2 linked regions of the Syntrophotalea carbinolica DSM 2380 genome follow. The protein of the gene in region 1 interacts with the protein of each later gene in a pairwise test. Links are inferred from orthologs where the notes say so. Each region holds a gene or a part of one and is shown in the gene's direction. Other genes may lie near its edges. The genes, in order: PCAR_RS12600 and bioB.

Evidence for each region.
Region 2: the proteins of PCAR_RS12600 (region 1) and bioB interact in binary tests that used the Escherichia coli proteins (3 or more experiments, as listed by UniProt). The link is inferred for Syntrophotalea carbinolica DSM 2380 from one-to-one orthologs.

The regions. Positions count from the first base shown.
Region 1 is NC_007498.2:2,689,366-2,699,240, forward strand. What follows is about bases 4,638-7,599. They hold PCAR_RS12600 (class II glutamine amidotransferase), read left to right. Parts: upstream 4,638-5,684; coding sequence 5,685-6,515; downstream 6,516-7,599. Other genes in these bases: PCAR_RS12595 (lysophospholipid acyltransferase family protein), read right to left, coding at 4,638-5,423; PCAR_RS12605 (ATP-dependent zinc protease family protein), read left to right, coding at 7,047-7,505; rimK (30S ribosomal protein S6--L-glutamate ligase), read left to right, coding at 7,502-7,599. Also shown: PCAR_RS12580 (phosphatase PAP2 family protein), read right to left, coding at 815-1,402; PCAR_RS12585 (glycosyltransferase family 4 protein), read right to left, coding at 1,675-2,856; PCAR_RS12590 (hypothetical protein), read right to left, coding at 2,989-3,240; PCAR_RS18805 (hypothetical protein), read right to left, coding at 3,433-3,609; more of PCAR_RS12595, read right to left, coding at 3,600-4,637; more of rimK, read left to right, coding at 7,600-8,407; PCAR_RS18810 (hypothetical protein), read left to right, coding at 8,449-8,613; PCAR_RS12615 (transcriptional regulator), read left to right, coding at 8,652-8,981; PCAR_RS12620 ([Fe-Fe] hydrogenase large subunit C-terminal domain-containing protein), read left to right, coding at 9,145-9,875.
Region 2 is NC_007498.2:1,697,693-1,707,402, forward strand. The notes cover bases 3,870-6,666. They hold bioB (biotin synthase BioB), read left to right. Parts: upstream 3,870-4,674; coding sequence 4,675-5,658; downstream 5,659-6,666. Other genes in these bases: PCAR_RS08185 (helix-turn-helix domain-containing protein), read right to left, coding at 3,872-4,438; bioD (dethiobiotin synthase), read left to right, coding at 5,645-6,379; bioA (adenosylmethionine--8-amino-7-oxononanoate transaminase), read left to right, coding at 6,423-6,666. Outside these bases: PCAR_RS08165 (O-acetylhomoserine aminocarboxypropyltransferase/cysteine synthase family protein), read right to left, coding at 1-819; PCAR_RS08170 (NFACT RNA binding domain-containing protein), read left to right, coding at 939-2,639; PCAR_RS08175 (HU family DNA-binding protein), read right to left, coding at 2,663-2,941; PCAR_RS08180 (helix-turn-helix domain-containing protein), read right to left, coding at 3,268-3,834; more of bioA, read left to right, coding at 6,667-7,769; PCAR_RS08205 (isochorismatase family protein), read left to right, coding at 7,878-8,459; PCAR_RS08210 (glycosyltransferase), read left to right, coding at 8,903-9,710. UniProt on the Escherichia coli protein: Catalyzes the conversion of dethiobiotin (DTB) to biotin by the insertion of a sulfur atom into dethiobiotin via a radical-based mechanism.

The DNA.
Region 1 (9,875 bases):
CATTGCTCGGCGCCGCTTTATCGACTGCTTCGGCCAGCACCGGAAATTCGCCGGCAAAGCGCTGATAAACCGGCCCGGCACGAAATTCTTCCAGTGGCGTATCGGTCAGTTCCTCGTACAGTAGTTCGCTGACGCCGCTTTTGATGAACAGCATGTTGGCAACCTTGAGGACCCAGTATAACTGGGTGCGTTTGATCCCTTCGAGGGCCTCGGCGAGGCCTTCATGACGCGGTTGCCAATGCGCACGGATCTGCCCGTCAACCGCCTTCAAGGTGTCATGGGCCTGTTGCAGTTCCAGAACCGCCGCTTCCGCCTCGGGCAGATACGCCCCCATGTCCGCCAGCATATCCCCGGCAAGCAACTGCTCCAACGCATCAGGCTGCTCTTCAGGAAACAGCGTGGCATGCTCGGCATTGTTCAGAACGGCACCGCGCAGCCCGTTCAAGCGGGCGGTAACATCGGCCCGCGTTTCCTTAAGCGCCGTTGCCCAGGCATCAAGGGCTGCGGCCTCGACCTGCGCCTGGGATGCGTTGCGTAAAGCGTCGCCGAGTTGGCGATGCGCCTCGTTCAGGTCGCGCGTTCCCCACCAGGTCATGGCGAACATCAATCCCACCAGAGCCATCACGGCAACAAATCCGCAGGCCAGACGTTTTCCAATCGTTAACTGCATTTGACTCTCCTGTTTTCCAACCGTAAATACACAGGTGTCTCTTCGGAAAATCCGAACAAGCACCGACAAAAAAATGAAATATGAGCGCCTGCCTTACAAGGTTTGCGGGTTCGATGCTCGCAGGCAAAGCACCGTAAAAGAGGCTCAGAACACCGCAGCTGCGCTGGTAAACCAGCCGAGCCAGGCCCAGGCAACCAAACGACCCAACAGCGTACCGAGCAGGCCGCCGACCAGCACGTCCGTCGGATAGTGAGCCCCCAGATAAACCCGGGACAGTCCGATCAGAACGGCCGAAGTCAACAGCAGCGGCACCAAAGCCGGCAGCAGCCCCCCCAGGCTGCCGTACATGGCAAAGGCGGTCAGTGTGTGGCCGGACGGAAAGGAAAACCGATCCGGTGGCAGGACCAGACAGGACAGGTCGGTCCAGCTTTCAAACGGACGTGGCCGCCGGATAAGACGTTTCAAGAGACTGAAAACACCGATGGCCAACAAAGCGGCAAAAGCGGCAGCGGCCACGGCAGAGCGCTCCGCAGGGCCACCGAGAAGCAACAGACTGACGCCGACGCCCCCCCACAAAGGCCCATCGCCCAGCCGACTGACAAGCTTGAAAGCCGCAGTGACCCAGCGAAGATCCCGCAGCCAATACAGCCGACGCATCAGGGCGGCTTCCAGTGGCGTAACGTAATGGGCGTAACCGGCAACCAACCTCTTGTGAACGACGGGACCGGACATAAGCACTCCTCTCTGACCTGAAAGTAGGGATATCCAGAGGCGGACCACGTATTTGGTGTAAACGCTAGGCAGGTAGGATTCTTTAATTATGAGATGTTTGTTAGGATTGTGTTTTGAAGCGAAAAGCAGGGACAAATCGTCGGGTAGATATAAACCGTAGCTGCAAAGCCGGGCATATCAGGAAACGTACACACCACTGCAGGAATGGACCACACTGGCTTAAAGCCGAACATGGATTGTAGCAGGGAAATTAAACGGCGTTTTTCCACTAATCAGTGTTCAGGATTTTGGCCTTCATATCCGGAACGCCCTTTCCCGCTATGGACTCGGGGCACAACATCCCGATACTGCTCACGAACCTGCTCCAGAATATGAGGCCAGCTCTGCGTTTCGGCATAGCTGCGGGCCATGCGGCTCATATGCTGCCGCTGTTGCGTCATGATTGTCATACGGGCCATGGCTGCTGCCAAAGCGCCGGCGGTCTGATCCTGAATAACCAGCCCGGTCTCCCCGTGACGGATGACGTCACGCGGCCCCGCAACATCGAAACCGATCACGGGTAACCCGGAGGCCATGGCTTCCAACATGACGTTACCGAAGGTATCGGTTATCGATGGAAAGACAAATAGATCACCGGCGGCGTAGCAACGCGCGAGATCCTCGCCCCAGCGATAGCCGGCAAACACCACGCCGGCCGGCGCCTTTGCCTCCAGATTGCTCCGCAAAGGCCCGTCACCAATCAACAGCAACCGGTCGGGACCATCGGCTGGCCGGTGCCGCCAGGCTTCCATAAGCAAGGGGAGGTTCTTTTCCGCGGCCAGACGGCCGGTATAAACGGCCACCACTTCGTTGTCGCCGATCCCCAGTTCGCGGCGCACGGAAACACTGCGCCGGGCCGTATCGAACAAGCGGGGATCGACTCCCCGTCCCCATACCCCGACACGTTCAAAACCGCGCTGAACAAGCATGTCGCGGGTCGTCGACGTAGGACACAAGGTGGCGGAAGTGGCGTTATGAAACCAGCGCAGATAACGCCAGGCCACGGCTTCAAGCCAGCCGAGCCGATAAGAGTCCAGATACTGCGGAAAGTTGGTGTGGTAGGAACTCACCACCGGCAATCCGAGTTGCCTGCAGACTCGTAACGCCGTCCAGCCCAGAGGACCTTCAGTGGCGATGTGTACAACATGGGGAGCAAAGTCCTGCAACGCACGCCGCAAGCGACGGGCCGCCACCAGCGGCAGACAAATCTCCTTGTAAAAAGGCAGTCGCAGCCCGCGCCACGAGCGACGCTCCACGCCTTGAGGATCCTCACTCTCGACGTTATAATCCGGGACCATAAGCTGCAGCTGGTCGCCGCGCTGCAGACAATGAGCGACCAACCTCTCCAGGGTACGCGATACCCCATTGATTTGCGGCATGTAGGTTTCGGAGATCAGGGTCACGCGTAAAGACATGCAAACATCCGTTAAACCAGAAAGGGAAAGCTGCAAACAAGGGTCACTTTGCCATAGCGGGCGGCAACAAGTAACCCCACGGACCACTAGTTAGTGTGCATCCGGAAACTCAGGATGCACACTGCGTAGTTTTCATAAGGGAAACGAGTGATTTTTCCCAAGGTCAAGAAAATCGAGCTCTTGCGCGGAGGCGTAGTTTTTACGCCGCACAAGCAAGTGGGAAGATTGACGCAGAGATTGGGGAAAAGGATCGTTTCCGGATGAAAACCAGTTATCCCCATAGAGCTGCTGCAATCGCCGAGCGGTTTTAAGCGCCGAACGATAATTGACATAGCCAATCGCGCATAAACCCGCCAACAACAAAAAACCGTAGAGAAATGCCATAACACCACCTTTCTGCACTCTACCGAACGCATTAGTATCTCAAACATAAACGGGCCGTATTAGGGCAGGGTTCAGATCGGATGTGATCTCAATAAAACAAAGAAGACCAATGCGAGTTGCCTGGTTCCGCCAAAGGTGGTAACTACGCCGTTTCGCCCCCCTCAAATCCTGGGGCCTGAAGCGGATTGGCATTCATTTCTGCAAAGATAAACACCTCTGTTCAAGCCGTCGCACCTGACGCTGCAGCCGCTGCAGACGTCCCTCTGTGCGTCTGGCATGCCAGTGTCTCTCGAGCATACGCCAGCCGTCCTGTAGCCTCTGCTTTACATGCAGGTTCACCACCATGGCAAGGATATCCATCAGGCACACAACGCCTCCCGTTGACTGCTTAGCAGCCGCTGATAGGTGAAGAAGGCCTCGGCCTCTTCACGTCCCATGTAACGCTGGATGGTTTTCCGATCGGTCTGCAACAGATCGACCAGGATTAATCCGTCCAGCACATCGCTGAATTGCGGGTCGCGATTGAAAGTAAGCAGTTTGCCCCCCAGATTCAGGTAATGCCGCAGCAAAACCGGTATGCCTTTTTGCTGCACTTCGATATCGGCCACCAGCGGTGCCACCTGATCCATGCTGCCGCAAAAGGTGCGGGCCAGTTCCCCGCTGCAGCCGCGAATACGCGCCTTGGCGTGAAACGGTAGCCGAGGTTTTACCAGGCGTGAGAGTTGCGGCAACGGCAACTCGGCCTGCAGGGTGCCGGCAATCAGGCGCCGGGACAAATCGCTATAATCGCGGGAGATACTGACCGGGCCGAACAACACCCGGTATTGAGGGTTCTTGACCACAAAGCGGCCGATGCCTTTCCACAGCAGCAACAAGGGGGAGTAGCTTTTCTGGTACTCGGGCCGCACAAAGGAACGTCCCAGCTCCAATGCCGGACCTATGGCATCGAACAGGCGACGCCGAAATTTGAACAGGGTATGGGTATAGAGCCCCTGCTTGCCGAAACGTTTCAGCAGCGTATCGCAGCAGCCGACACGGTAGGCGCCGACCAACTCCTGTCGTTCGCTATGCCACAGGAACAGATGCAGGTAATCCTGATCGAAACGGTCCAGATCAAAGGAGCGCCCCGTACCCTCCCCTACGGCCCGGAAGGTCAGTTCTCGCAAACGACCGATCTCCAGCAACAGATAAGGAATCTGGCCGGCTTCAGCCTGCCACACCTGCATGGGACCGTTCCGAACCAGCAGCTGCCCTTGAGGTAAGCGGGATACTTCAGCGGCCACCAGCTCTGTTGGCTGAGGCGAAATAACGGTCATCGGCTCGATATCGGTGGAGGGATTCAAAGGCCCCCCGACAGAATCGGCGGCGCCCAGAAGGTAGCTTCGCAGACGCAGGTAATCGATCCGTTCCCGATCGTCGGCGCACTGTTCCAATCGCGACCAGGGGATGAGACGACCGCCGCGGAAACGGACGGGACGCCCTTTATGCGCCAACAGCATGCGCCCCAGCAGCAATGTGCGTAGCCGCGGATGCATCAGCCCCGCCAGCTGGAATACCATGCCGTTGCGACCCGGAATATATACAGGGAGCACAGGAGCCCGGCAGTGACGAATCAAAGCCCCCACCGAAACCTGCCAGGGAGGATCGGCCACTTCGCGGCGCTGCAGCTGCAAGTGGGATACTTCGCCGGCCGGAAAGATCAGCAGCAAACCGCCATCGCGCACATGACGGATGGCCTGGCGCAGAGGACCGATATTGACACCGGTGCCTTGCGCGCCGCCCAAAATGCCGACCCCGATGAGGGCTTCGCGCAATTGGGGAATACGCTCCAGCAGACTGTTGGCCAGCACCTTGGTATCCGGACGCATTCGGCGCAGCGCCTCGAGCATGACCAACCCCTCGACCGCGCCGAAAGGATGATTGGCCACGACAATGGCCGGACCCTGGCATGGGACCGGTTCCAGCCCCTCCCCCTCCGGCTCTCCCGTTACCTGCAGTTGCTCGAGCGCCGCCCGGCAAAAATCCTCGGGAGAGTCCCCGGCAGGCAACTGCCGATAAATATCCCGGCATTGCCGCACGCCGAGCAAACGTTCCAGCGGAGACATCACAACCTTTTTGACCAGAGGGTTTTGAGCCAGGGGCCAGGGAATATCGAAAGGATCGTACTGATTTTGCTGCGTCATCGCGTTTGCCTCCTGCCGTGGAAAATCGAAATCATGGGGAGACTAGCGCAGTGAAATTAGGGACAGGTTACAGAGGGGTTAATTTTTCATGGACATGCAGCGTCATGTGTCGTTCATACTTTGTTTCTGAAGAGAACCGAGCCGGTATGCTGTTTTCACATGGGTTGATTTGGTAAGATAAGATATCCCGCAGGGGATAGAAAAGAAGCCTCGATCTCGCGCCATAAATCTCGACCGCATGATGACCGAAAGGCCCTCTCCATGTGCCAATTACTCGGAATGAACTGCAATGTACCGACCGATATCTGTTTTTCCTTTACCGGTTTCCGACAACGCGGCGGCTCCACCGATGTGCATTCCGATGGTTGGGGTATCGCATTTTTCGAGGGCAAGGGCGTACGGCTATTTGTCGATCCGCAAGCCTCGGCCGAATCGACCATCGCTGAACTGGTGCGCAGCTATCCCATCCATTCCCTGAATGTGGTGGCCCATATCCGTAAAGCCACTCAAGGGGTGACCAGCCTGGAAAACACCCATCCGTTCATGCGTGAATTGTGGGGGCGCTACTGGCTGTTCGCTCACAACGGCAATCTGCCTCACTTCCAACCGCAGCTGGACGGCAGTTATGTCCCGGTCGGCAACACCGACAGCGAACAAACCTTCTGCTGGATGCTGCAAAGCCTGCGACAACGCTTCGGCACAGATGCACCATCACGGCAGGAACTGTTTGACGCCCTGGGCGAACTGAGCCTGCCACTGGCCGGCATGGGAATATTCAACTTTCTGCTATCCAACGGCGATTGTCTGGTGGCTCATTGCTCGACCGAGTTAAGCTACATCATTCGGCGAGCACCTTTTGCCGAGGCGCATCTCAAAGATCAGGATATCAGCATCGATTTCAGGCAGGTCACAACTCCCGAGGATCGGGTTGCGATCATCGCAACGCAACCTCTGACCGACAACGAACCGTGGGTCAACATGCGGCCGGGCACCCTGTGGATGTTCCATGATGGCGAGGTGGTCGGCCAGCAAAACACGGTCCCCAGCCCGTTCAAGTCATTGGCTGAAATGCTCGATACAGAGAGGACATGAATGTTGATTTTAGTAAAGATGCGGGATGCGCGGAGGGCATTTTCGCCAGGGGTGCCAGCCGGGGCCGGTGGTGTTGATGTTAAAATTGAAGATTCCAAGCTAGCAACTTCAAGACCGCGGGGTTGCGCCCCCGCCCGGCGCCTTACTCTTTTGATACGCGTCTAAAGAGTAAGCAGAAAAACGCGCCCCGACTCCTGGCCCGCCTGCGGCGGGTACCCTACGCTGCACAACCGTCGGGCGGACGGAAGGGTTCGCTGCGCTCAGTCTTCCGTCTGTTTCGCCCGTCGGCCGCTCCACTCCGGCGGCGTCACAGGGGAATACTAATGCAGAGATAAAGTCTTTAAAACAACCGAACAGCACCGGTTCAGGCAACATTAAGGTTAAAGTTTCGAGACTTCAGAAAACCCAAATCTTTTACAAAATATTGAAGCACCCAACAAATCTGTTGCAAATCTGATGTACTTGCTTCATATACAGGTATTTTTCTTTGACTCCGTCCCGACCTGCGGCCCAACCGCATGAGGCAACTTTATGAAAATGGAAATCGGCTGGCGCGAATGGCTGGCCCTACCCGAATTGGGCGTGCCCGCCATCAAAGCCAAGGTCGACACGGGAGCGCGCACCTCGGCGCTGCATGCGTGGTTTATCGAGCCTTTTGACAAGGACGGCGGGAAATATGTGCGTTTCGGCCTGCATCCCCTGCAACGCCGCACCGACATCTCGATGACATGCGAAGCTCCCGTCAAGGACCGGCGGCTTGTTTCCGACAGCGGCGGACATAGGGAAATGCGCTATATTATCGAAACCATGGTCTGCTTCGGAACGCAGCAATGGTCCATCGAAATCACCCTTACCAACCGCGAGAGTATGCTGTTTCGCATGCTGCTGGGCCGAACTGCGATGACCGGCCGGCTGATCGTCGATCCGGCTGCATCCTATCTGGGAGGCCGTGGTTTGGGCAAGATTTACGAGCAGGAGGACTGGCAATGAAAATCGGCATCTTATCGCGGAACCCCGAACTCTATTCCACCCGCAAGTTGTATGAAGCCGCCATCATCCGCGGGCACCAGGCCAGGATTATCGATCCGCTGCTTTGCTATATGACCATCGCCTCGCAACGCCCCACCATTCACTACAAGGGCGAGGAGTTGACCGGCTTCGACGCCATCATACCGCGCATCGGTGCCTCCATAACCTTTTATGGCACAGCCGTGGTGCGCCAATTCGAAATGATGAACATCTACAGCGTCAACGAATCGGTAGCCATCAGCCGCTCGCGGGACAAACTGCGCAGCCTGCAGTTGTTGTCCCGCAAAGGCATCGGCCTGCCGCACACCTGCTTCGCCCATTCGACCAGATATACCAAGGACTTGATCAACCAGGTCGGCGGGGCTCCGCTGGTCGTTAAGCTGCTGGAAGGCACGCAAGGGATCGGTGTCGTTCTGGCCGAAACGCAAAAAGCCGCCGAAAGCGTCATCGAAGCCTTCAAAGGCCTCAAAGAACAGATCCTGGTCCAGGAGTTTATCGAGGAATCCGGCGGCGCCGACATCCGCTGTCTGGTGGTGGGAGGCAAAGTCGTCGCCGCCATGAAACGTCAGGGCGCCGAAGGCGAGTTCCGCTCCAACATCCATCGCGGCGGCAAGGCCACAGTGGTCCGCCTGACCCCGGAAGAACGAGCCACCGCCGTACGCTCGGCCCATATCATGGGGCTGAACGTGGCGGGGGTCGACATCCTGCAATCCAACCGCGGTCCCATTGTCATGGAAGTCAACTCTTCGCCAGGTCTCGAAGGCATCGAAACCGCCACCGGCAAAGATGTCGCTGATGAAATTATCCGCTTCATCGAAAAACATACCAAACCCGGCAGGACCAAAACCCGTGGCAAGGGTTGAAACATTTTGCCTCGATCCTGCTCGGAAGAAAGGATTTCAGCATGATTAAAGGATACGTGATACTGCTTGCGATCTCCGCCGGCGGTGCCGCGGGATGGGGGCTGGGTATCAAAATCGGCTTCATGGCAGCCTATTTTCTTTCCGTGGCTGGCTCGGCCACCGGTTTGTATGTGGGCCGTCAGTTCGGACGAAACTATATGGATTGAATCTCCGTTATCTCCCCATGGCAAAGGAGAGACTCCGAGTGAAAGACAAAATCCCGCCGATACCTGCCGAGAGGGGTGCTACCCTGCGCCGGCAGATCATGGAACTGCTGACACGACAGCCTATGACGGCCAAAGAGATTTCCATGGCCATCGGCATCGGGGAAAAACAGGTATACCCGCACCTGGAACATCTGCAGCAGAGTTTGCGCCGACAAAACCGGTCCCTGCAGATCACGCCGCCATTTTGCAAAAAGTGCGGTTTCACTTTCGCCAAACGCACGCGTCTGAAAAAACCGGGTAAATGCCCAGTATGTCGAAGCCAGACGATCGAAGAACCGGTTTTTGCCCTGCCCGAAGTTGATTCCTAGGACACAACATATCGCCGGTTTTGCGGAGTGCGTCCCCACCCGAAAAGGCTGAGACAACTCTCACAAAGTGTTTGACTTGCCTGTGGCAACAATGGCACACTTTGGCCATCGTCAGCTATCCTTTACGTGACCTAAGTTCCCTCCGTTTCGATCGGAATCATCGATGGGCCATATCCAGACCGATACCCAGCGCTGCCGCAGATGCTATGCCTGCGTTCGCCATTGTCCCGTCAAAGCCATCCGCGTCACTCGGCAGGGCACCGATCTGAGTCCCGGTCGCTGCATCGGTTGCGGACGCTGTCTGCAAATCTGCACCCAGCAAGCCCGCCATGCTGTCAAAGATCTGGAACGTTGCCGCCGGCTGCTTAAACGCAGAGAGCCGATGGCGGCGCTTCTGGCGCCATCCTTTCCGGCCTACCTTGGCGACATGCGCCCGGGGCAGATGATCGCCGGATTGCGCCAGCTTGGTTTCGGCATGGTGATCGAGGGCGCCTGGGGGGTGGAACTGCTGGCCGGGAGATTAAAAATCGAACCGTCCACCCGCCCCCAAACACCGACCATCCTCAGCCACTGCCCGGCAGTCATCGCGCTGGTGGAGCGCCACTTTCCCCAATTGTTGCGCAACATGGCACCGCAGGTTTCGCCCCTGCCGGCAGCAGCCCGGGCCTTACGCGCTGCCCACGCAGGACCGCTGCGTGTTGTCACCATAAGTTCCTGTTTTGCGGCAAAACTGGAAGCCGTGGACGATCAATTTCAGGATACCGTCGATGCGGCCTTGACCTTCTCAGAGCTTTCCGAGCTATTCGAGGAATCGGGCATTACCCCGACTTTGTTAAGCGATGCCCCCTTCGATGGTACCGGCGCTGCTGACAAACGGCTGTTTCCAGTAACGGG
Region 2 (9,710 bases), 990 kb from region 1 along the record:
GCCAAGATCTCGCAATATGGTGACCCGCATTTTGTCGATAAAGGCCCGTGCGCCGAGAGCTTCGTGATACACCAGACCATGATAACTTGGGTCCGGGGTGGTGAATTCGGGGAAACGTCCATTGCTCCAGTCGAAGTTTCCGCTGTCGACAACCGCGCCGCCCAGGCTTGTGCCGTGCCCGCCGATGAATTTGGTCAGGGAGTAGCAGACAATGTCGGCTCCATGTTCGATGGGGCGGAATAACATCGGTGTCGCAACGGTGTTGTCGAGAATGAAAGGCACCCCCGAGTCATGGGCCACCTTGGCAATGGCCTCGAAATCATCGATGTTGTTTTTAGGGTTGCCGATGGTTTCGGTGAATACCGCCTTGGTATTTTCGTCGATGGCTTGCTGGATTTTTGCCGGATCCGAGGTGTCGACGAACTTGACCGTAATCCCCATGCGTGGCAGGGTGTGCTTGAAGAGATTGAAGGTGCCGCCATACAAATAGGTACCGGATACGATGTTGTCGCCGGCTTTGGCCAGGTTGAGAATGGCCATGAAGATGGCTGCCGTACCCGAAGCTACGGCCAGGGCTCCTACGCCGCCGTCCAATGCTGCCAGACGTTTTTCCAGCACGTCGGTCGTGGGGTTCATGAGCCTGGTGTAGATATTGCCGGGTTCTTCCAGGGCAAACAGACGGGCTGCATGCTCGGATGAATTAAAGCTGTAAGAAGAGGTCTGATAAATGGGTACGGCGCGCGATCCGGTCGTTGGATCGGGGGTTTGGCCGGCATGCAGCGCCATGGTGCCGATACGGTGTGTGGATTCTTCGGACATAACGGCTCTCCTTGGTTAAAGGCAGTGACTGAAAAGTGATAAACAGGTCGTTTTCCTGAAGGCCCATTATCAATCAAGTTACTTGAATTTTTAGGGAACCAGCATAACAGAGAGGTTTGATGGCAGCAAGTACAGGATTGTCTCATCGGTCAACAATTGGTATGGACGTATTTTATATCGAAGCTGTTGTGGATCAGTTGCAATCGCTGGTTACGGGGGCGTCGGTAAAAAAAATCCATCAGCCAGATGCCGATACCATTATCCTGCGTCTTTGGAACGGGCGGCGAGAGTTGCGCTTGCGTATTTCCGCGACCGTTGGTGCCACCGGTTTGTATCTTACCGAACGCACCTGGATAAATCCGGCAAATCCCTTACGCTTTTGTCAACTGCTGCGGGCCAGGTTGAGCAGGCTGCGGTCGGTTCGTCAACTCTTCGGGGAGCGGATCGTTGTATTTACCTTCGACGGCCAGGATGATTCAACTTACCAGCTCATAGCTGAGCTATATGGCAGGCGGCCGAATATTATTCTGTGCGACGCGGATGACAAAATCGTTGATGTTTTGCATCGCAGGGAAGGGGGATCTGAACACCAGACCTACATGAAGGGGGCTGTTTGGACCAGACCGGAAAAGGTTCATAAATGGGCTCTGCAGGATGTGGCTGACTGTTCCGAAATGGCACCGGTGGACGACGCGCTTGCCGCGTGGCTGCAGCGCAATATACGCCCGATGACGCCTGTGGTGGCACGAGATCTCGTCGGCCGTATGTTGCGGAAGGAGACGGCTGCCGAGGTGCTCGGAAGTTTTGCCCGACGCTGGCAGGAACACGACTATAGTTTTCAGATCGCTCAACTGGAAGGTAGCCCCAGGCTTTTCGTCTTTTGTCCGAGTACCCTTTCGCTGAGTTCAGTCCGCACCTTCTCGTCTGCTTCAGAGGCGGCGGATTGCTTTTTTGACGATTACGCCATGCCGGGGCGGGGTGAAGAGCGGTCCCGGTTGGAGAAGGTTGTCCGGAAAGCCCTGGCGCGGGTTGAGAAACGGTTACAGCGATTGCGCCAGGAAGCGGCCAACACCGATGATGCCGACCGATACCAACAGCTCGGGCAGTTGTTGATGTCCAATCTCTTCCGTGTAAGTAAGGGCATGGCGGAGATAGAAGTCGAAAACTTTTTCGATGAGGGTGGCGTGGTGACCATTCCACTCGATCCGGCTCTTTCGCCATCGGAAAACGCCGATCGCTTATTTAATAGGAGTAAGAAAATACGGCGCGGTTATATCCACGTGCATCGGAGGATTGAGGAAAGTCATGCAGAAAAGGACTGGCTCGAAGCTCTTATGTTAAATCTCAGCGAGGTTACCTCGAATGAGGAGTTGGCGATGGTGGAAGAAGAAATGCGAGAATTCCGACTGTTGCCGCGAAAAGCCGATAGGCAAAAAAAACGCCCTGTGTCGAGGCGCCCCAAGCTGCGAGAAGCCGTGTCACCGGGCGGTTTTGTCGTTCAGTGGGGTACCAATAATCGCGCCAACGATTATCTGGTCAAAAACCATTGCGGTTCTCATGATCTCTGGTTTCATGCCTTGGATCGGCCCGGATGCCATCTGGTTTTAAAACGACCCCGGCGTAGTATCGATATTCCCGAGGAAGATATCCGTTATGCCGCAGGCCTGGCAGCCGGGCATTCCCGGGCCTGTAATGAGGGCGTGGCGGATGTCATGGTCGCAGAAGGGCAAGCCGTTTATAAGCCCAAAGGTGCGTTACCCGGCCTGGTGCAGGTCAAGAAATATCGTACGGTGCGGGTCGTGCCGCGTCGCGAACCGTAAAATCACGCGCTCTTAAGGGGACTTCAGCTTTTGTTGATGCGTTCCCTGAGTTCCTTGCCCACCTTGAAGAATGGCAGTTTCTTGGGTTTGACCTCTATCTCTTCGCCGGTTTTCGGGTTGCGGCCGATGTAGGCTTTATAATCCTTTACCACCAGGCTGCCGAATCCTCGAATTTCTATGCGCCCCCCTTCGACCAGGGTGTCCGACATGGTATCGAGAACGATATTCACAATTTCTTCAGCTCTTTTGTAAGTCAGGCCTTTTTTTTCTGCCAGGGCATCAATTAACTCCGACTTGTTCATTGCACATCACCTCCAATGGTGGCGGCAACACCGGCAGGCAGGTTGCCTCGCATGGTCCTTGGTAAAGGAAAATTGCCCGTATGGGTCGTGCACGGGTGTGGCTGATGCAAATAGGGCCGATCTGTCTTGATTGATACACTGAAAACATATCGGGGGATGCGCCAACTGTCAATAACTGTTGGAAGTTTTACTTATTTAATAGACAGTCAGGCTATGAATGCGGGCGTTGAATTCCTGTTGATTTACAAAGAATTTGTGAGCCGTTAAAGAAAAGAAACATGCCGTAACCGGCAAGTCGCGCTACCGCTTACGGGGGAAAATGTCTGTCACAGGGTCGTGAAAGGAGAAAGCACCCACATCACATGGGTTTCCGTTTCGCTAACGTTGGTCCAGCGGTGGGGAAGGTGGGATTTGAAGGACAGGCTCTCACCTTCCTCGATCAGAAACGTCTCTCCGGCAACGGTCATTTCCAGGCGTCCCTTCAGAACATAAAGCAATTCGTCCCCGGGGTGGAACATGTCAGCGTCGCCGCTGGTCCCATGGGGCTTGATCACGCAGTAAAAGCTGGTGAATTGCGGATCTCTTAACCCGGCGGTAAACGATTCGGTGCGTAAATTTTGATTATCGTCGAAGACCGTACACGATCTTTCTCCAGGTCTGGAATGGACGATCTCATGCGTGTTCTCGACTTCTTCAACGAAGTAATTGATGCTTTTTTCAAAAACGGAACCAAGGCGCAGCAGGATCTCCACGGAAGGAGTGGTCAGGCCGCGCTCTATGCGTGAGATCATGTTGGCAGAGACATGTGCGCGTTCCGAAACGACTTGTATGGTCAGGTTGTTTTTGAGGCGGATAGCTTTGAGCTTTTTGCCGATCAGATTCTTTAACTGCACAGCGAACTCCCATGTTGCGGCGCCTGCTGGCGTCGAATTACTGAGCGATATTGGGGGCGGGCGATACGACCCAGAGGACTTCCGTGGGGCCGTTTTCAAGATTTCGCCACAGGTGTGGTAACGATGCCTTGAAAGATAAGGAATCACCGCTTTCGAGAATATACTTTTCGTCCTGAATGATAAATTCAAGACGTCCCTTTAAAACCATGACGAATTCCTCGCCCGTGTGAACCATCGGGGCGTCGCCGCTGTTGCAGTTTTTTTCCAGGGTATCGTGCAATACGGTGAAACTTGGATCCTGCAGCCCCTGAGTCAGGCTGCTGATCTGCTGTTTGTCTTTGTAAAAGAACAGTGGCTCCCCTTGTCCCTTTCTGGTGAGGATGACTGTCGAGCTTTTTTCCGCTTCTTCGACAAAGTAGCCGATACTCATACCCAGGGCTGAGGCCAGTTTCATCAGGATTTTTACCGAAGGCACTGTAAGCCCGCGCTCGATGCGGGATATCATATTGGCTGAGACGCCCGAAAGGTTGGTCAAACCCTGGATCGTCAATCCTTTGCCGAGGCGTGTGGTTTTTAATTTTTTACCGATGAGTGTTTTTATCACAGATACCTGCCTCCCATTGAATCCGAAAGTTTTATCATCCGGTCAAGTATTTTGTCAATAAAATGGAACAGTTTCACTTTGTTGAGAGGTACTTTTCATTTGTCAACCCGGTGCTTGTAATGTGTTGACAATCGGGGGCTGGTTTTGAATAATGCAAGTCGAAAGGTTACCCATGGGAGAACACCGCGGGTAACGATTCGAGAACCTGTTGCAGTTTTCTTCGGAGTCATAATTTTATGCGTAACGACATAGTGAAAATCGTTGATCGGATTATTCAGGGGGGGCGACTTTCGGAAGCGGAAGGACGGTCGATTTTGCAGGCCGGTGGCGCCTCTTTGGGGTGGGTGATGGCCGGTGCACAACAGTTGCGGGAAACGTATTGCGGCGATGGCGTCGGTTTGTGCATGATTGTCAACGCCAAGTCGGGGCATTGCTCGGAGGATTGTCGGTTTTGTGCACAGTCTTCGCATTATCATACCGGTGCGCCGGTATTTCCCCTTAAAACGGCTGAACAGATAGTCGCAGAGGCGCAGTGTGCCGATAGCCGGGGAGCCCGTTGTTTCGGTATCGTGACCAGCGGCGCGCGCGTTCTGCCGGGAGCCGAGCTGGAATCCATTCTGGCGGCGCTCAGAGAGATTCGCGAGACGACCCGGATCGCCCCCTCGGCTTCCCTCGGCCTGCTTGATGAGGAGACGGCGCGCGCGCTTGCCGATGCGGGATGCGTGACCTATCATCACAACCTGGAAACAGCCCGTTCCTATTTTCCACACATTTGTACCACTCACGATTACGATCAGGATCTGGAGACCGTTCGGGTGGCCAAAGCGGCAGGCATGAAAGTCTGTTGCGGCGGGCTTTTCGGGTTGGGGGAAACCCCCGAGCAGCGTCTCGAGTTGGGCTTGACTTTGAGAGAGCTGGATATCGATTCCGTGCCCATCAACTTCCTTAATCCGGTGGCCGGCACGCCGCTGGCCGATGCTACGCCCCTGGAACCGATGGAGGCTTTGAAAATTATAGCGCTCTACAGGTATCTTATGCCTGACCGTCATATAACCGTATGCGGCGGTCGGGGGGTAACCCTGGGGGATTTTCAATCGTGGATTTTTCAGGCCGGGGCCAGCGGCATGATGGTAGGGGACTATCTTACGACTGCCGGCCGGCAATTATCCGATGACCTGCGTATGGTCACCGATGCGGGGCTGACTTATGAACGCTGCTGAACTGGCTCACATCGGCGGGCTGATTGTTACCGGTACCGATACGGGCGTCGGCAAAACACTGGTCGGCGCCTCGCTGGCCTATCTTTTGGCTCGAAAGGGGTGCAAGGTCGGGGTCACCAAGCCTTTGGAAAGCGGTATCCCCGAGCCGTCGTGTCTCGGTGAAGATGGTGCGTTGCTGCGCTGGGCATCTCGTTCCGATGATGCTGACGACGTTATCTGTCCTTATCGCTTGAAAGAGCCACTGGCTCCCTCCCTTGCGGCACGTCGCGAAGGTGTGCATATCGATTGGTCCCATGTGCTGGATGTTATTCGCTGCAAGCATGCGCGTAGCGATTTCAGTCTGGTCGAGGGGGCGGGCGGGTTGCTGGTGCCTTTGGCTGGCAAGCGACTGGTGGCGGATCTGGCAGGGGATCTCGGTTGGCCTCTGCTGGTCGTGGCACGAGCCGGTCTCGGCACCATCAATCATACTCTCCTTACTCTCGAGTCGGCCAGAGCTCGAGGTCTGCAGGTAGCCGGCTGGGTTGTCAGCGGGGTGCCAGCGGCGGCGGACGTTGCCGAACGTCATGCCGCAGAAGAGATAGCCCGTTTGACCGATGTCCCTTGTTGGGGCGTGTTGCCGCAGGTGGCCGGATCTCCGCACGACAAGGTGGCGTCTCTGGCCAGCCTTATGGATGCTTGGCCGATATTGCGAGAACTCGGTTTGCCGGTCAAAGACGATTGAAGAAAAATAGCCGCGCACCGATGGACAACGGAGGGCAAATTCCTTGAATAAAGAAGAATTACTCAACCTGGACCGCCGGCATGTCTGGCATCCCTGTACCCAGGAAAAAGATCATGAATCGTTGCCGCCCATTCCCATAGCGCGAGGCGAGGGGGCCCACCTCATCGATATGGATGGGAAGCGCTATATCGATGGTGTTTCATCCTGGTGGGTTAACCTTTTCGGACATAACCATCCACGACTCAACCGCGCCCTGCAGGAGCAGGCTGGTCGCGTAGCCCACCATATTTTTGCCGGTTTTACCCATCAGCCCGCTGTGGAACTCGCCAGCCGGTTGTGTGCCCTTGCACCGGGGGATCTCAATAAGGTTTTTTTTGCCGATAACGGATCGGCCGCCGTGGAAGTGGCTTTGAAGATGAGCTTTCAGTTCTGGCAGCAAAGCGGATATGCCGAAAAAGTTCGTTTCGTATCGATCAGCGAGGCTTACCACGGTGAAACCGTCGGAGCGTTGTCTGTCGGCGGCTGCGATCTTTATCGTGACATATACCAGCCTATCCTGCTCGATACGTTTCAAGCCCAGGGACCTGATTGTTACCGGTGTCCCTACGGCAAGCACCGCGATAGCTGTGACGCCGAATGTTTTGAACATCTGGAGCGTCTGGTGACCGAGCGCCAGGGCGAGATCGCAGCCGTGATCATCGAGCCCCTTATACAGGGCGCCGCCGGCATGCGTGTGTATCCGCCGGTTTACCTGCGCAAGCTGCGCCAGTTGTGCGATGCCTGCAAAGTGCATTATATTGCCGATGAAATCGCTGTGGGGTTTGGCCGAACAGGGCGTATGTTCGCCAATGAGCACGCCGGTGTGGTCCCTGATTTTCTGTGTCTTTCCAAGGGTATTACCGGCGGTTACATGCCCCTTTCCGTGGTGTTGACCCGAGATGCCGTGTACGAAGCTTTCTATGACGATTACTCTACCCTGAAAGCTTTTCTGCATTCCCATTCCTATACCGGTAATGCCTTGGCCTGTGCACTGGCTGTAGAGGTTTTAAATATTTTTGAGGAAGAACACATTCTGGAGCGGTTGAAACCGAAAATGGCCTTGCTCGATAGATTTGCGCAAAAATTCGAAGGGATGCCAGAAGTCGGCGAGTTTCGCAGGTGCGGTATGGTTGCTGCGGTTGAAATGGTTCAGGATAAACAGCGTAAAACACCTTATCCCTGGCAACAGCGGCGAGGATATGGCGTTTATCAAAAAGCGCTTCAGATGGGCGCGCTGCTGCGTCCTTTGGGCAACGTCGTCTACTTTATGCCCCCCCTGACCATTGATGAGGCCACTCTCGAGGAACTGCTCGATATCGCTTTTCGTTCCATTGTGGCGTTGAGGAGCTAGGGGCCCCACCGTGTCATCGGTAAAAGCTGGACTCCTGCCGGCAATGAAGGTACCTTTATTTCAGGGTTTTCCTGAACAATCCATACTCTGACATGAGAGGGGGTGTGTATGCGCAATCCTGAGGAATTTCTGCAGATGGGTGACGGGCTGCTGGTGGTTGACGTGCAGCGGGATTTTTGCCCCGGGGGAGCCTTGCCTATCCCCGAAGGCGATAAAGTCGTGCCTGTGATCAATGCCTGGGCCGAAGCTGCTTTGAAAAAGCATCTCCCGGTTTATTACTCCTGCGATTGGCATCCGGAAGGGCACCCCAGTTTTAAATCACATGGCGGCGATTGGCCGAAGCATTGCGTTCAGCATACGCCGGGGGCCGATTTTTGCGCCGACCTTTTTTTGGCGCCGGCATCGGTTGTGGTTGTCAAGGGAGTGCGGTTCGATCAGGATCAGCTATCAGTTTTTGACCAGACCGGATTCGCAGACAAATTGCGCCGGGACGGAGTTGATCGACTGTGGGTCGCCGGGCTGGCCCTGGATGTGTGCGTGCTGGAAACGGTTCTGGATGGCGTTCGATCCGGATTTGAAGTTGCGGTTATTGTCGAAGGATGCCGTCCGGTAACGCCCGCAGGAGGCCAGGCTGCGCTCGCGGCCATGAAGGGTGCAGATATTTATCTGCTTGAAGAGGTTGATGATTGAGAGGCATGTGAAAATAACGGAAAACCGATGGTTTATCTATGCATATATGATCTAGAGTCTAGGTTTTGCGCGTGGCCTGGCCAGGCACGGTTATGTCTGGCGGAGGGGTGTCCATGGGGCACGTAGCGGATATTCTTTGAAGTGAGAAACGTTAGTTTCATGTCGGCTTGAACATGGGTGAGCGATAGGAAATGCGGTGGGGCGGGACCATTGGCGCAAAGCTATGGTCTTTTTTTTGTAATAAGCGGAACGTATCTAATGCTTTAAGGTTCTGGGGTTCGGGATTTTTCAGGCCACAGGATCTGCATGGTTGAGTTGTTCCACCGAATTGTGCCATATTCGGTGCCTTGTTGGGAGGAATGGGCGCGAGGGTCGGTTGCAGCCCGGCGCGAATCCTCCGCACGGACTCGTTGTTGTAACAAAGATTTATCCAGGAGATTTTTGTGTTGATCTTGGCCGTTGCCGGCGTATTGTCGTTGTTGATATGGATAGTGTTGTGGTTCTGGCATGGTGGGTTCTGGCGTGTAGCGCCCCTTCTCCCCCAAGCGGGCAGCTTCGCATCCTGGCCTGCGGTGGATGTTGTGATCCCGGCCCGCAATGAGGCCGATATTCTGCCCTCTGCACTGCCGACGATACTGAATCAGGACTATCCCGGAGAGGTGAGGGTCTTCCTGGTGGATGACCATAGCTGTGATGATACGTCTTTGGTCGCTTCCAGGCTGGCTGCTGAGTCTCCTTGCGGGGATCGGCTGATTTTGGCGGAGGCCGCGACCAGGCCCGAAGGATGGACCGGTAAACTGTGGGCCCTTCAGCAAGGGTTATGTGCATCTGAAAAAGATTGCGCACCGCTGGTACTTTTTACCGATGCGGATATCGCTCATGAAAAGGACAGTTTGTCCCGACTTGTAACGCAGTTGAGACAGGGCGATTATGACCTGGTGTCTCTTATGGCCAAATTGCAGGCAAGCGGATTCTGGAGTCGCCTGCTGATTCCCGCTTTTGTCTATTTTTTTGCCATGCTTTATCCCTTCAGGCGCGTTGCCGATAAACGCAGCCGATATGCCGGCGCTGCGGGCGGTTGTGTTCTTCTGCAGCGACGGAGTCTGCAGCACGCCGGTGGGTTGCAGGCTATCTCCGGGGCCCTCATCGATGATTGCTCCCTGGGCCGATTGATCAAACGACACGGTCGGCCAGATGGCGGTAATATCTGGCTGGGCTTTACTCGGGAGGTGGTAAGTGTCCGTCCCTGTC